DNA from 3 places in the Streptomyces sp. NPDC045778 genome. Region 2 is predicted to be linked to each of the others. Evidence: riboswitches for the same ligand, from Rfam matches in the RefSeq annotation. Region 2 holds a riboswitch; each other region holds the start of a gene.
The links. Region 2 has a riboswitch for cyclic di-AMP ahead of AC07GB_RS20170 (C40 family peptidase). Riboswitches for the same ligand answer to the same signal wherever they lie in the genome.

Region 1 (3,264 bases), on a different contig from region 2:
AACTCGTAGACGCCGTCCTTGTAGAACTCGGACGCGGCGACGTCGAGCGCGAGCGCGATCTGCTCGCCGGGCACGTAACCGGCCTGCTTGATGGCCTCGACGATGAGGTCGAGGGCCGCGCGGTTCGACTCCAGGTTCGGCGCGAAGCCGCCCTCGTCGCCGAGGCCGGTGGACAGGCCCTTGTTCTTCAGGACCTTCTTCAGCGTGTGGTAGACCTCGGCGCCCCAGCGCAGGGCCTCGGAGAAGGACTCCGCGCCGATCGGGGCGATCATGAACTCCTGGATGTCGACGTTGGAGTCCGCGTGGGACCCGCCGTTCAGGATGTTCATCATCGGCACCGGCAGCAGGTGCGCGTTCGGACCGCCGAGGTAACGGAAGAGCGGCAGGTCGGAGGCCTCGGACGCGGCGTGGGCCACGGCGAGCGAGACGCCGAGGATGGCGTTGGCGCCGAGGGAGCCCTTGTTGTCCGTGGCGTCCAGGTCGAACATGGCCTGGTCGATCAGGCGCTGCTCGGTGGCGTCGTAGCCGACCAGCTCCGGGCCGATCTGCTCGATGACGGCGAGGACGGCCTTCTCCACGCCCTTGCCGCCGTAGCGGTTGGCGTCTCCGTCGCGGAGTTCGATGGCCTCGAAGGCGCCGGTGGAGGCGCCGGAGGGGACGGCGGCACGGCCGGTGGAGCCGTCGTCGAGGCCGACCTCGACCTCGACCGTGGGATTGCCTCGGGAGTCCAGGATTTCCCGGGCTACGACGACGTCGATGGACGGCACGAGCATCTCCTTCTGGGATGTGACGCGGGGTACGCGGGGGTACTGGGGCCGCGCTGGCCCCTGCGAGACGAGCCTAACCGGCTCCGGGGCATCGGCCAGCCGACCGCCCCTCACATGGACGGGCCGGACGGCCGGTGGAGCCTGGCGCGGATAGTTCCCTCATGAAACAAACTACCGGACCAAAAGGTACCGCCCCGGTGCGGCGGGGGGACGCGCACCGGGGCGGTAGCCGGGTAAGCGGGTGGCTCCGGGCGCTGCCGGGGCCGGGGCGGGTCAGCTGAGGTGCAGCTGCTGGCCCGGGTAGATGAAGTCGGCGTCGGAGACGATGTCGTCGTTGAGCTGGTACAGCTTCTGCCAGCCGCCCTTGACGTCGTGCTCCTGGGCGATCTTGGACAGGGTGTCGCCGGTCTCGACCTTGTACTCGCCGTCGCCCTTCTTCACGACCTTGCCGGTCGGGGTCTGGACGGTCTTCTTCTCGACCTGCGGGGCGGCCTGCTGCGGCTGGTGCTGCGGCTGCGCCTGCGGCTTGGGAGCGGCCTGCTGCTGCGGCTGGGCCTGCTGCTGCGGCTTCGGCTTGGCCTGCTGCTGCGGCTGCTGCTGCGGCTGCTGCTGGCCGCCGCCGGAGGAGCCGCCGCCGGTGTACGGGGAGCTGGACAGGCCCACGCCGCACTTCGGCCAGGCACCCTTGCCCTGGCCCGCGAGGACCTTCTCGGCGATCTCGATCTGCTGGGCCTTGGACGCCTTGTCGGCGGTCGGCGCGTACTTCGTACCGCCGTACGCGGCCCAGGTGGAGGCGGAGAACTGCACGCCGCCGTAGTAGCCGTTGCCGGTGTTGATGGACCAGTTGCCGCCGGACTCGCAGGCGGCGACGCGGTCCCACTCGGCGGGAGTGGCGGCATTGGCCGTGCCGGCCGCCATCAGCGGGGCGGCGACAGCGGCACCGGTGACACCGACGACGGTGGCGGCGCGAGTGGCCTTGTCGAGCTTGGTCGGACGGCGGTGCTTGCCCTTGCCGGAACGCAGCATGAAGTGATCCCCTCACCGACGCCTGCGAGGTGAGCTGTCGGGTTCGGGCGGGTGAGTGCCCGGCCGCACGTCCTAGCGCGCGACTTCACCCCTAGCCGTGTCCGTGCGTCCCGCGGTCTCACGACCGCTCAACGTCCGGGCCCGGCACTTACCTTGGGTCCCCCGCTCCTGCCTTCGGCGCTCGAAGCGACGACTGTTCCCGTCCGGCCGTTGGCAGGATTCGGCGTACCGACCGGCGGGGCCCGCTGTGGCGAGCGGTCATGACCGTAGACAGGCAATCATCCGAATTTCAAAGACGATCAGGGCTTCTGAGACCCATCTCTCACTTGCCTCTCACCGCCTTTAAACCGGACATTCATCGCGAACCGCCGGGCAACTGCCCTACTTTTCGCCCGACTTCTCCTTGTCCTCGACGGCCTCGCGCTTCGCGTCCGCGCTCAGTTCGAGCCGCTGACCGGGGAGGATGAGGTCCGGGTCGGAGCCGACGGTCTTCTTGTTGCCCGCGTACAGATCCGTCCAGCCGCCGTCAAGGTCGTGGCTGTCCGCGATCGCCGAGAGGTTGTCGCCGGAGCGGACCGTGTACGTGCCCGCGCCGCGCTCGGCGCCGGGTACCTCACGCGCGTCGCCGCGCGAGGCGTGACGGCCGGGGCCGGTGTCGCCGGACGAGGCGTTCTCGTCGGCGCGGTCGCCGCGGTGGCGGCCGGAGGTCCGCTCGTCGGACGAGGCGTCGGACGGGGCGTCCGAGCCCGGCGTGGCGCCGCCGGAGCCCTCCGGCGAAGCACTGTCGTCCGCAGCGGACTTGCCGGGCTCATCGGCGGGCTTGCGGTGCTTGCCGCCGCTCTGGCGCGATCCGCCTTCGGCGTCCTCGGCGCCCTTCTCGCCCTTCTCGCCCTGGGCGGCGCCCGCGTCCTCGCCGTCCGTTTCGTGACTCTTGTCTCGCGATCCGGCGGAACCGCCGGGCCTCTCGGCCTTCTCGGAGCCGTCCGCGTCCTCGGCGGTGCCCGCGTCGCCGGACTCGGCTCCCTCGCGCTCGCCCTTCGCGTCCTTGTCCTTGCCGGACTCAGGGGAGCCGGCGGACTCGCCGGAGTCCTGCGCGCGCGGCGGGGCCGACGGCAGGCCCGGGTCGACGTCGGCGGCCTCGCCGCCCTTCGCCAGGCCCGCGGCCGGGGCGCAGTTCGGCCAGGCGTCGGGGCCCCGCGCGGCGAGGACGTTCTCGGCGACGTGGATCTGCTGGGAGCGGCTCGCCTGGTCGGCGCTCGGCGCGTAGGAGAGGCCGCCGTACCGCTCCCAGGTGTCCTGGGTGAGCTGGAGGCCGCCGTAGTAGCCGCTGCCCTTGGCGCTCCACGCGCCACCGCTCTCGCACTCCGCGACCTTGTCCCACGTCTCGGCGTCCGCGGCGCTCGCGCCCGACGCGCCGAGCAGCGGGATGGCGATGGCTGATCCGGTGACGCCCGCCGTGACGAGGATCGCC
Region 2 (3,264 bases):
CCTGCCCGGCGCCCGGGTGCTGCTCCAGCAGCCCGCGCTGCCCGAGCCGGTGCGCGGCCAGCCGACCGACCTGAGCATCCGGGCGGAGGAACTGCGGCGCACCCGCGCGCTCCTGGAGGAGATGCTCGTCCGGCACACCGGGCGTACGCCCGGGCAGGTCTCGGCGGACATCGAGCGGGACACGGTGCTCGACGCCGAAGCCGCCCTCGCCTACGGTCTGGTGGACCGGGTCGTCCCGAGCCGCAAGGCCGCGCGCCCGGACGCGGAGTGAGGCGGGGGGTGCTTCCGGAACTGCCGCCGCTGCCCGCGCTGACCCGCGCCGAGGGCGACCTCGTCGACGCCTATCTGGCGGTCCTCGACCTCCTCGGCCGGATCAACCCGGCCCGCGCCGAGCACACCTACGGCGGCCTGCGCGCCGCGCAGGCGCTGGTCACCCGGGCGACCGAACTGCGGGACGCGCTGGCGCTCATGCATCAGCGTGGGGAGAGCGAGGTGCACGCGCCGACGCTCGCGCGTGCGCTGCGCGTCCTGGACGGCGAGCGGCGCGCCGCGCGCGTGACGATGCCGCCACCGACGGGGCATTGACCGAGGGCCCGGCGCCGGCGACACGATGAGGGTCCGTCATGATTCAGTCCGATTCACCCCCCATGACCGTGTGTCCCGTGCCACACTTCCAGCCAGACCTCATTCCGTTTTCGGCCTGGCAGCCCGGTGCGCCGGTCGCATCTGACACCGTGGAACGCGCCCCGGACCCAGCGCGCCCGCGCCATCCGTCCGTTGCCGGTGTGCGCGGATGTCGGCCCGAGTCCGGGGTTGCCCCGGAGATGACCAGAGATGATCGCCCCTTCTGCGTAATCGGCGATCGTCCCGGCGGACCCCCGAAGTCGCGCAACTCCCTTACACCACAGCCGGATTCGGGCGTTCCGGCGCTGATGGGGCAATCATCTCCGAGTGTGACCTAGACCCTATTCGGCCGTTGTCCACCGGAACGGGTCAGCCGTGAGGAGCCTCACATACCGCTGATCCGGCTCGGCTTTTTCGCCTCTCTCGGGTGAAGATCCCTTCCGACGACAAGCCCCCGCCACAGGCGGCGGGGCGATCCGAGCGGACGCCGAGTCCTGCCGCCGCCCGGATGCCCGGTCGACATCTGTGCACCGGCAGGAGTGGAGGACCCAGCAAGGCGGGCCGTCCGGCAAGTCCGGAAGGCCCTTGGGGTGAAGTCGCATCGCGCGGCCGGGCATCTTCGCCTGCCCGAACCCGACAGGTCATCCTTCACAGGCGGCTGACGAAGGGTTGCGCATGACTGCGCTGCATCGTGTTCCGTCGCTGCTGACGAGGGCCAGTACGGCTTCGGCTCTCACCCTCGCCGCCGTGGGCGGCACCCTCGTGGCCCCCGGACTCACGGGGGAAGCACAAGCGGCCACCTCGCACGGGACCAAGGCGCTCAAGGTCGCGGCGTCCAAGAAGGGCTCCCCGTACCGCTACGGCGCGGTCGGACCGAACCGGTTCGACTGCTCCGGACTGACGCTCTACTCGTACAAGCGCGTGGGCAAGAAGCTGCCCCGCACCGCCCAGCAGCAGTACAACAAGACCCGCAAGGTGTCCTCCGCCAGCCGCACCCGCGGGGACCTGGTGTTCTTCCACTCCGGCCGGAACGTCTACCACGTCGGCATATACGCCGGTAAGGGCAAGATCTGGCACGCCCCGAAGCGAGGCACCGTGGTGCGGCTCGAAAAGATCTGGACCAACCAGGTCTGGTACGGCCGGGTCCGCTGACCCGGCCCGCGGGCGGCGGCCTTTCTCAGGGCCCGCGCCGTCGCCCGCACAGGGCTCCACCAGCACCTTTCGCCGCCGTCCGGTCAGGGCCCGGACGGCGGCACCACCCCCGACGGCGGCCCGGACGACGGGCCGCGACAGCGCCCCCGCCGACGTCACCCGGCCGGCCCCGCCGTCAGGACGGGAGTGGAGCGGCCCCATGCGGATACTCGTGGACCATGGCCGACCATCACCCCCATGCCACGGGCACGACCAGACCGACCGGTTCCCGGCACACGCGCAACGAGACCCCGCTGGAGCGGGCCGACCGCAACTTCTCCGAACTGCTCCAGGAACTGCGGGTCACCCAGACCGGTGTGCAGATCCTCTTCGCGTTCCTGCTCACCCTCGCCTTCACGCCACGCTTCCCCACCCTCGACTCCGTGCAGCGCGCCACGTACGTCATCACGCTGCTGCTCGCGGTGCTCGCTGCCGCGCTGTTCACGGCGCCCGCCGCGGTGCACCGCACCCTGTTCGGGCGCGGCGCCAAACCACTGATCGTGCAGGTGTCCTCGCGACTCGCCGCCACCGGGCTCGCGGTCCTCGTGCTCGCGCTCACCGGGTCCGTCCTGCTCGTCGTCGACGTGGCCGTGGGCCGCACGGACGGCATTTTGGCGGCCGTGGGCACGTTCCTGGTGTGCGGGGGGCTGTGGGGCGTGCTGCCCCGCCTCGTCGGCCGCACGGACCGGCGGCGCTGACCCCGCGCGGCGGGAGCGTCAGCTCTGCACCGGCACCGACCACGGCAGCGTGATCCACACGGTCTTGCCGCCCTCGTCCGTGGGGCAGACCGTGAGTCTGCCGCCGCACTCGGCGGCGAGCCAGCGGACGATGACCATGCCTCTGCCGTTGTCCTGCTGGACGGCGGCGGGCAGCCGCTTGGGGAAACGCGGGTGGCTGTCCGTGACGCCGATGCGCAGCCGCTCGTCGCGGTCGAGCCGGACGTCCACGGTGAAGGTGGGCGAGAGGCCGAGGGTGTGCTGCACCGCGTTGGTGGCCAGCTCGGAGACGATGAGCCGCACGGTGTCGGCCACGTCGGCGTCGGCCGGAAGGCCCCACTCGGTCAGGATGTCCCCGACGTACCTGCGGGCGGTGGAGACCGAGACAGGGTCGCTCGGCAGGGTGACTGATGCTTCCTGGTGGTCTGCCATGACGGCGCCGTCCCTTTCCCACCGGGACCGTACTTCCGACGCGTGGCGGAAGTACTCGAGGATCGTCCCGGAGCTGGTGCTTCGCGCCAGATTGCCACTCTCGCGAGGGCCGCGCCCGCCGATCCACCGAGATGTGCATATATCTGTCGCTCGAAGCGGTGAACTCTGCGACGGCAGACCGTATTTGGGCGCAACACTGGCAGTTCCTCTACCGTCCCCTACCGGTGGCGCCGACCCCCGGCCTCCGGAAGGACCCAGAAGGAGACAGCCATGCAGTACGGTCCCGCGGTGCGCCGTCGCA
Region 3 (3,264 bases), on a different contig from region 2:
CCGTCGGCGCCCTCGCCGTCGTCATCAACCGCGTCGTGCGCCGCGGCGACGCCCGCCTCGCCTCCGCCCGCTCCATCGCCGAGGCCGCGCAGCGGGCCGTCCTGCCGCAGCCGGACCCGCGCATCGGCGGCCTCGACGTCGCCGCCCGCTACGAGGCCGCGCAGGCCGGCGCCTTCATCGGCGGCGACCTGTACGCCGTGCAGGACACCCCGCACGGCGTACGGCTCGTCGTCGGCGACGTACGCGGAAAGGGCATGGGCGCGGTGGCCGCCGTCGCCGTCGTCATCGGCGCCTTCCGCGAGGCCGCCGAGCAGGAGGCCACCCTGGAGGCCGTGGCGCAGCGCCTGGAGCGTGCCCTCGCGCGCGAGGGCACGCGGCGCGACGGGCTGGACGCCTTCGAAGGGTTCACCACGGCCGTCCTCGCGGAGATCCCGCGCGGCGGCGGGACCGTACGGCTCGTCAACCGCGGCCACCCCGAGCCGCTGCTGCTGCGCGCCGACGGACGCCTGTGCGTGCTCTCGCCCGCCGAACCCGCCCTGCCGCTCGGCATGGGCGACCTCGGCGCCTGGCCCGACCGCGCGGACGAGACCGACTTCCCGCCCGGCTCCACGCTGCTGCTCTACACCGACGGGCTCAGCGAGGCCCGGGACGCGCGAGGCGTCTTCTTCGACCCCGCGATCCGGCTCGGCGGCCGCGTCTTCTCGGGCGCGGACGCCCCCGACGCGCTCCTGTCCACCCTCGTCGCCGAGGTCGTCGACCACACCGGCGGCGGCGCCAACGACGACATGGCGCTCCTCGCCGTACGACGGCCCGTCACACCCCGTGACTGATCCGGGCCCCAGCGCAGCGCAACTGATGCCCCGTCACCTCCGGATGGAGATCGATTCGGCTGCGCTGGGTCATGGCGCGTGCTCAACTCGCCCTATTCGCAACCCTGATGTCCCGTTGTGTTCGTGGCGTAAGCGTTAACGATCAACCCGAACAGCTTGGAATACCGACCCGCTGTCTATTAACGTTCGATAACGCAGCGCGGTCGTCCCAGCCGTCACACCCGGCGGCTCCGCGCGCACGCGCCTAATCCCGCAAGGGAGCCGGGGAACCACCATCTTGGGGTGAATCGGACGCCTCTCGTGTACGCGGACCCGTATCCGCCGTCCGCGAGGAGCGGCCGTAGGAGACCTTCCTGCTCCGAACCCGTCAGCTAACCCGGTAGGCGAGAAGGAAGGAAAGGAGTGCGCCCCCGTGGCGTCCAACCGGCCTGCCCCAGAAGCGCTCTGCATACCGAACGGCAGTCTCACCGAGGGCGGTGTCGGTGGTGACGGCGGCGAAGGACCCGGGGGACACACCGGGTTCGCCGACTACGCCACCTCCTCCGCACCCGCCGGGCACGCCGGGCATGCCGGGCATGCCGGTTACGCCGGTTACGCCACCCAGGAGCCCCCGGCCTCCTGGGAGGAGTGGAACCCCACGGCGGAGACCGTCCGCCCCGTGCGCGGCAAGCACCGCATCCACAAGAAAGGCGGCGGCGGCCTCGCCCGCAGCTCCACCGTCCTCGGCGTCGGCGTCATCGCCGCCGTCGGCGCGGGCGGCATCGCCACCGCGCAGGGCGGCAAGCCGCCCGTCTCCATCTCCCTGCCGGACATGGCGTCCGTCGCGGACTCGCTGCCCGGCGTCGGCTCCCTGGTCGACGGCGACGCCGCGGCGGAGCCGGCCACCGCCGCGGCCGCCGCCCCGCTCAGCTCCGCGGGCGTCACCGACGCCGACGCCCAGCAGGGCACCACGGACGCGGGCGAGGCCCTGCGGGCCCGCATCCTCCAGCAGGCCGAGAACCAGCGCCACCGGGCGGACGACGCGCAGCGCAGACAGGCCGAGGACGCGGCCGTCGCGAAGGCCGCCGCGACCGCCACGGCCCAGCAGGACAAGGCCGAGGCCCAGGTGAAGGCCAAGGCCGCCGAGGAGAAGCGGAAGAAGGAGGAGGCGGCCCGCAAGAAGCGCGAGGCCGAGCGCCTCGCGAAGCTCGCCAAGAGCTTCACCCTCCCTGCCTCCTCGTACGTCCTGACCTCCCACTTCGGCGACTCCGGCGCCATGTGGTCCTCCGGCCACCACACCGGCCTCGACTTCGCGGGCTCCAGCGGCAGCCCGCTCAAGGCCGTCCACTCCGGCACCATCAAGGAGGCGGGCTGGGCGGGCGCGTACGGCTACCGCACGGTCCTGGAGCTGGAGGACGGCACCCAGATCTGGTACTGCCACCAGTCCTCGCTCGGCGTCAGCGTGGGCCAGAAGGTCAGCACGGGCGACGTCATCGGCCGCATGGGCGGAACGGGCAACGTCACCGGGGTGCACCTCCACCTGGAGGTCAAGACGAGCGGCGGCGCGACCATCGACCCGCTGGCCTGGCTGCGGGACAAGGGCCTGAACCCGTGAACCGCTGAACCCCTGACCCCTGGCACCGCGCGGCCGCTGCCCGCGTGGGCCCCTCCGACTCCGGCGGTCCTGGCGACGACCCCCCGACGCCAGGGCCGCCGGTCACGTCCTTCAGCCGAAAACGGCCGCCTCCCGCCGGAATTCCCAACTCCACAAGGACGTTGGCCCCCGTATGACCACTCTTCGCCCTCTGGGATCGTCCGACCTCGAAGTCTTCCCGCTCGCCCTCGGTGGCAACGTCTTCGGCTGGACCGCCGATAAGGACCAGTCCTTCGCCGTCCTCGACGCCTACGCCGCCGCGGGCGGAAACTTCATAGACACCGCCGACGCCTACTCCTTCTGGGTGCCCGGCAACAAGGGCGGCGAGTCCGAGACCGTCCTCGGGCAGTGGATGGCCGCGCGTGGCAACCGCGCCGACGTCGTGGTCGCCACCAAGGTCGGCGCGCTGCCCGACTACAAGGGCCTCTCCGCGAGCACCATCAAGGCCGGCGCCGAGGAGTCGCTGCGCCGCCTCGGCACGGACTACATCGACCTGTACTACACGCACTACGACGACCCGTCGGTGCCCGTCGAGGAGTTCATCACCGCCCTCGACGACCTGGTGCGGTCCGGCAAGGTGCGCGCGATCGCCGCGTCGAACATCACCGCCGAGCGCCTCCAGGAGTCCCTCGACTTCTCCGACCGCGAGGGCCTCGTGCGGTACGTGGCGCTCCAGCCGCACTACAACCTCGTCTCGCGCGACACCTACGAGGGCCCCCTCCAGGAGATCGCGTCCCGCTCCGGGCTCGCCGCCGTCCCGTACTACGCGCTGGCCTCCGGCTTCCTGACCGGCAAGTACCG

Region 1: it holds a riboswitch for cyclic di-AMP, as region 2 does, so the genes downstream of both, AC07GB_RS23745 (transglycosylase family protein) here and AC07GB_RS20170 (C40 family peptidase) in region 2, are expected to answer to the same signal.
Region 3: it holds a riboswitch for cyclic di-AMP, as region 2 does, so the genes downstream of both, AC07GB_RS02770 (M23 family metallopeptidase) here and AC07GB_RS20170 (C40 family peptidase) in region 2, are expected to answer to the same signal.

What each region holds. Positions count from the first base shown of each region.
Region 1 covers NZ_JBWKJZ010000019.1:13,739-17,002, forward strand. The annotation lists gene eno (phosphopyruvate hydratase) at 1-767, opposite strand, end outside; gene AC07GB_RS23745 (transglycosylase family protein) at 1,041-1,793, opposite strand; cyclic di-AMP (ydaO/yuaA leader) riboswitch at 1,798-1,983, opposite strand; gene AC07GB_RS23750 (LysM peptidoglycan-binding domain-containing protein) at 2,175-3,264, opposite strand, start outside.
Region 2 covers NZ_JBWKJZ010000014.1:196,213-199,476, reverse strand. The annotation lists gene AC07GB_RS20180 (ATP-dependent Clp protease proteolytic subunit) at 1-271, shown strand, start outside; gene AC07GB_RS20175 (hypothetical protein) at 280-585, shown strand; cyclic di-AMP (ydaO/yuaA leader) riboswitch at 1,143-1,296, shown strand; gene AC07GB_RS20170 (C40 family peptidase) at 1,300-1,776, shown strand; gene AC07GB_RS20165 (DUF6328 family protein) at 1,995-2,513, shown strand; gene AC07GB_RS20160 (ATP-binding protein) at 2,532-2,963, opposite strand; gene AC07GB_RS20155 (helix-turn-helix domain-containing protein) at 3,234-3,264, shown strand, end outside.
Region 3 covers NZ_JBWKJZ010000002.1:20,908-24,171, reverse strand. The annotation lists gene AC07GB_RS02775 (PP2C family protein-serine/threonine phosphatase) at 1-830, shown strand, start outside; cyclic di-AMP (ydaO/yuaA leader) riboswitch at 1,062-1,231, shown strand; gene AC07GB_RS02770 (M23 family metallopeptidase) at 1,243-2,424, shown strand; gene AC07GB_RS02765 (aldo/keto reductase) at 2,597-3,264, shown strand, end outside.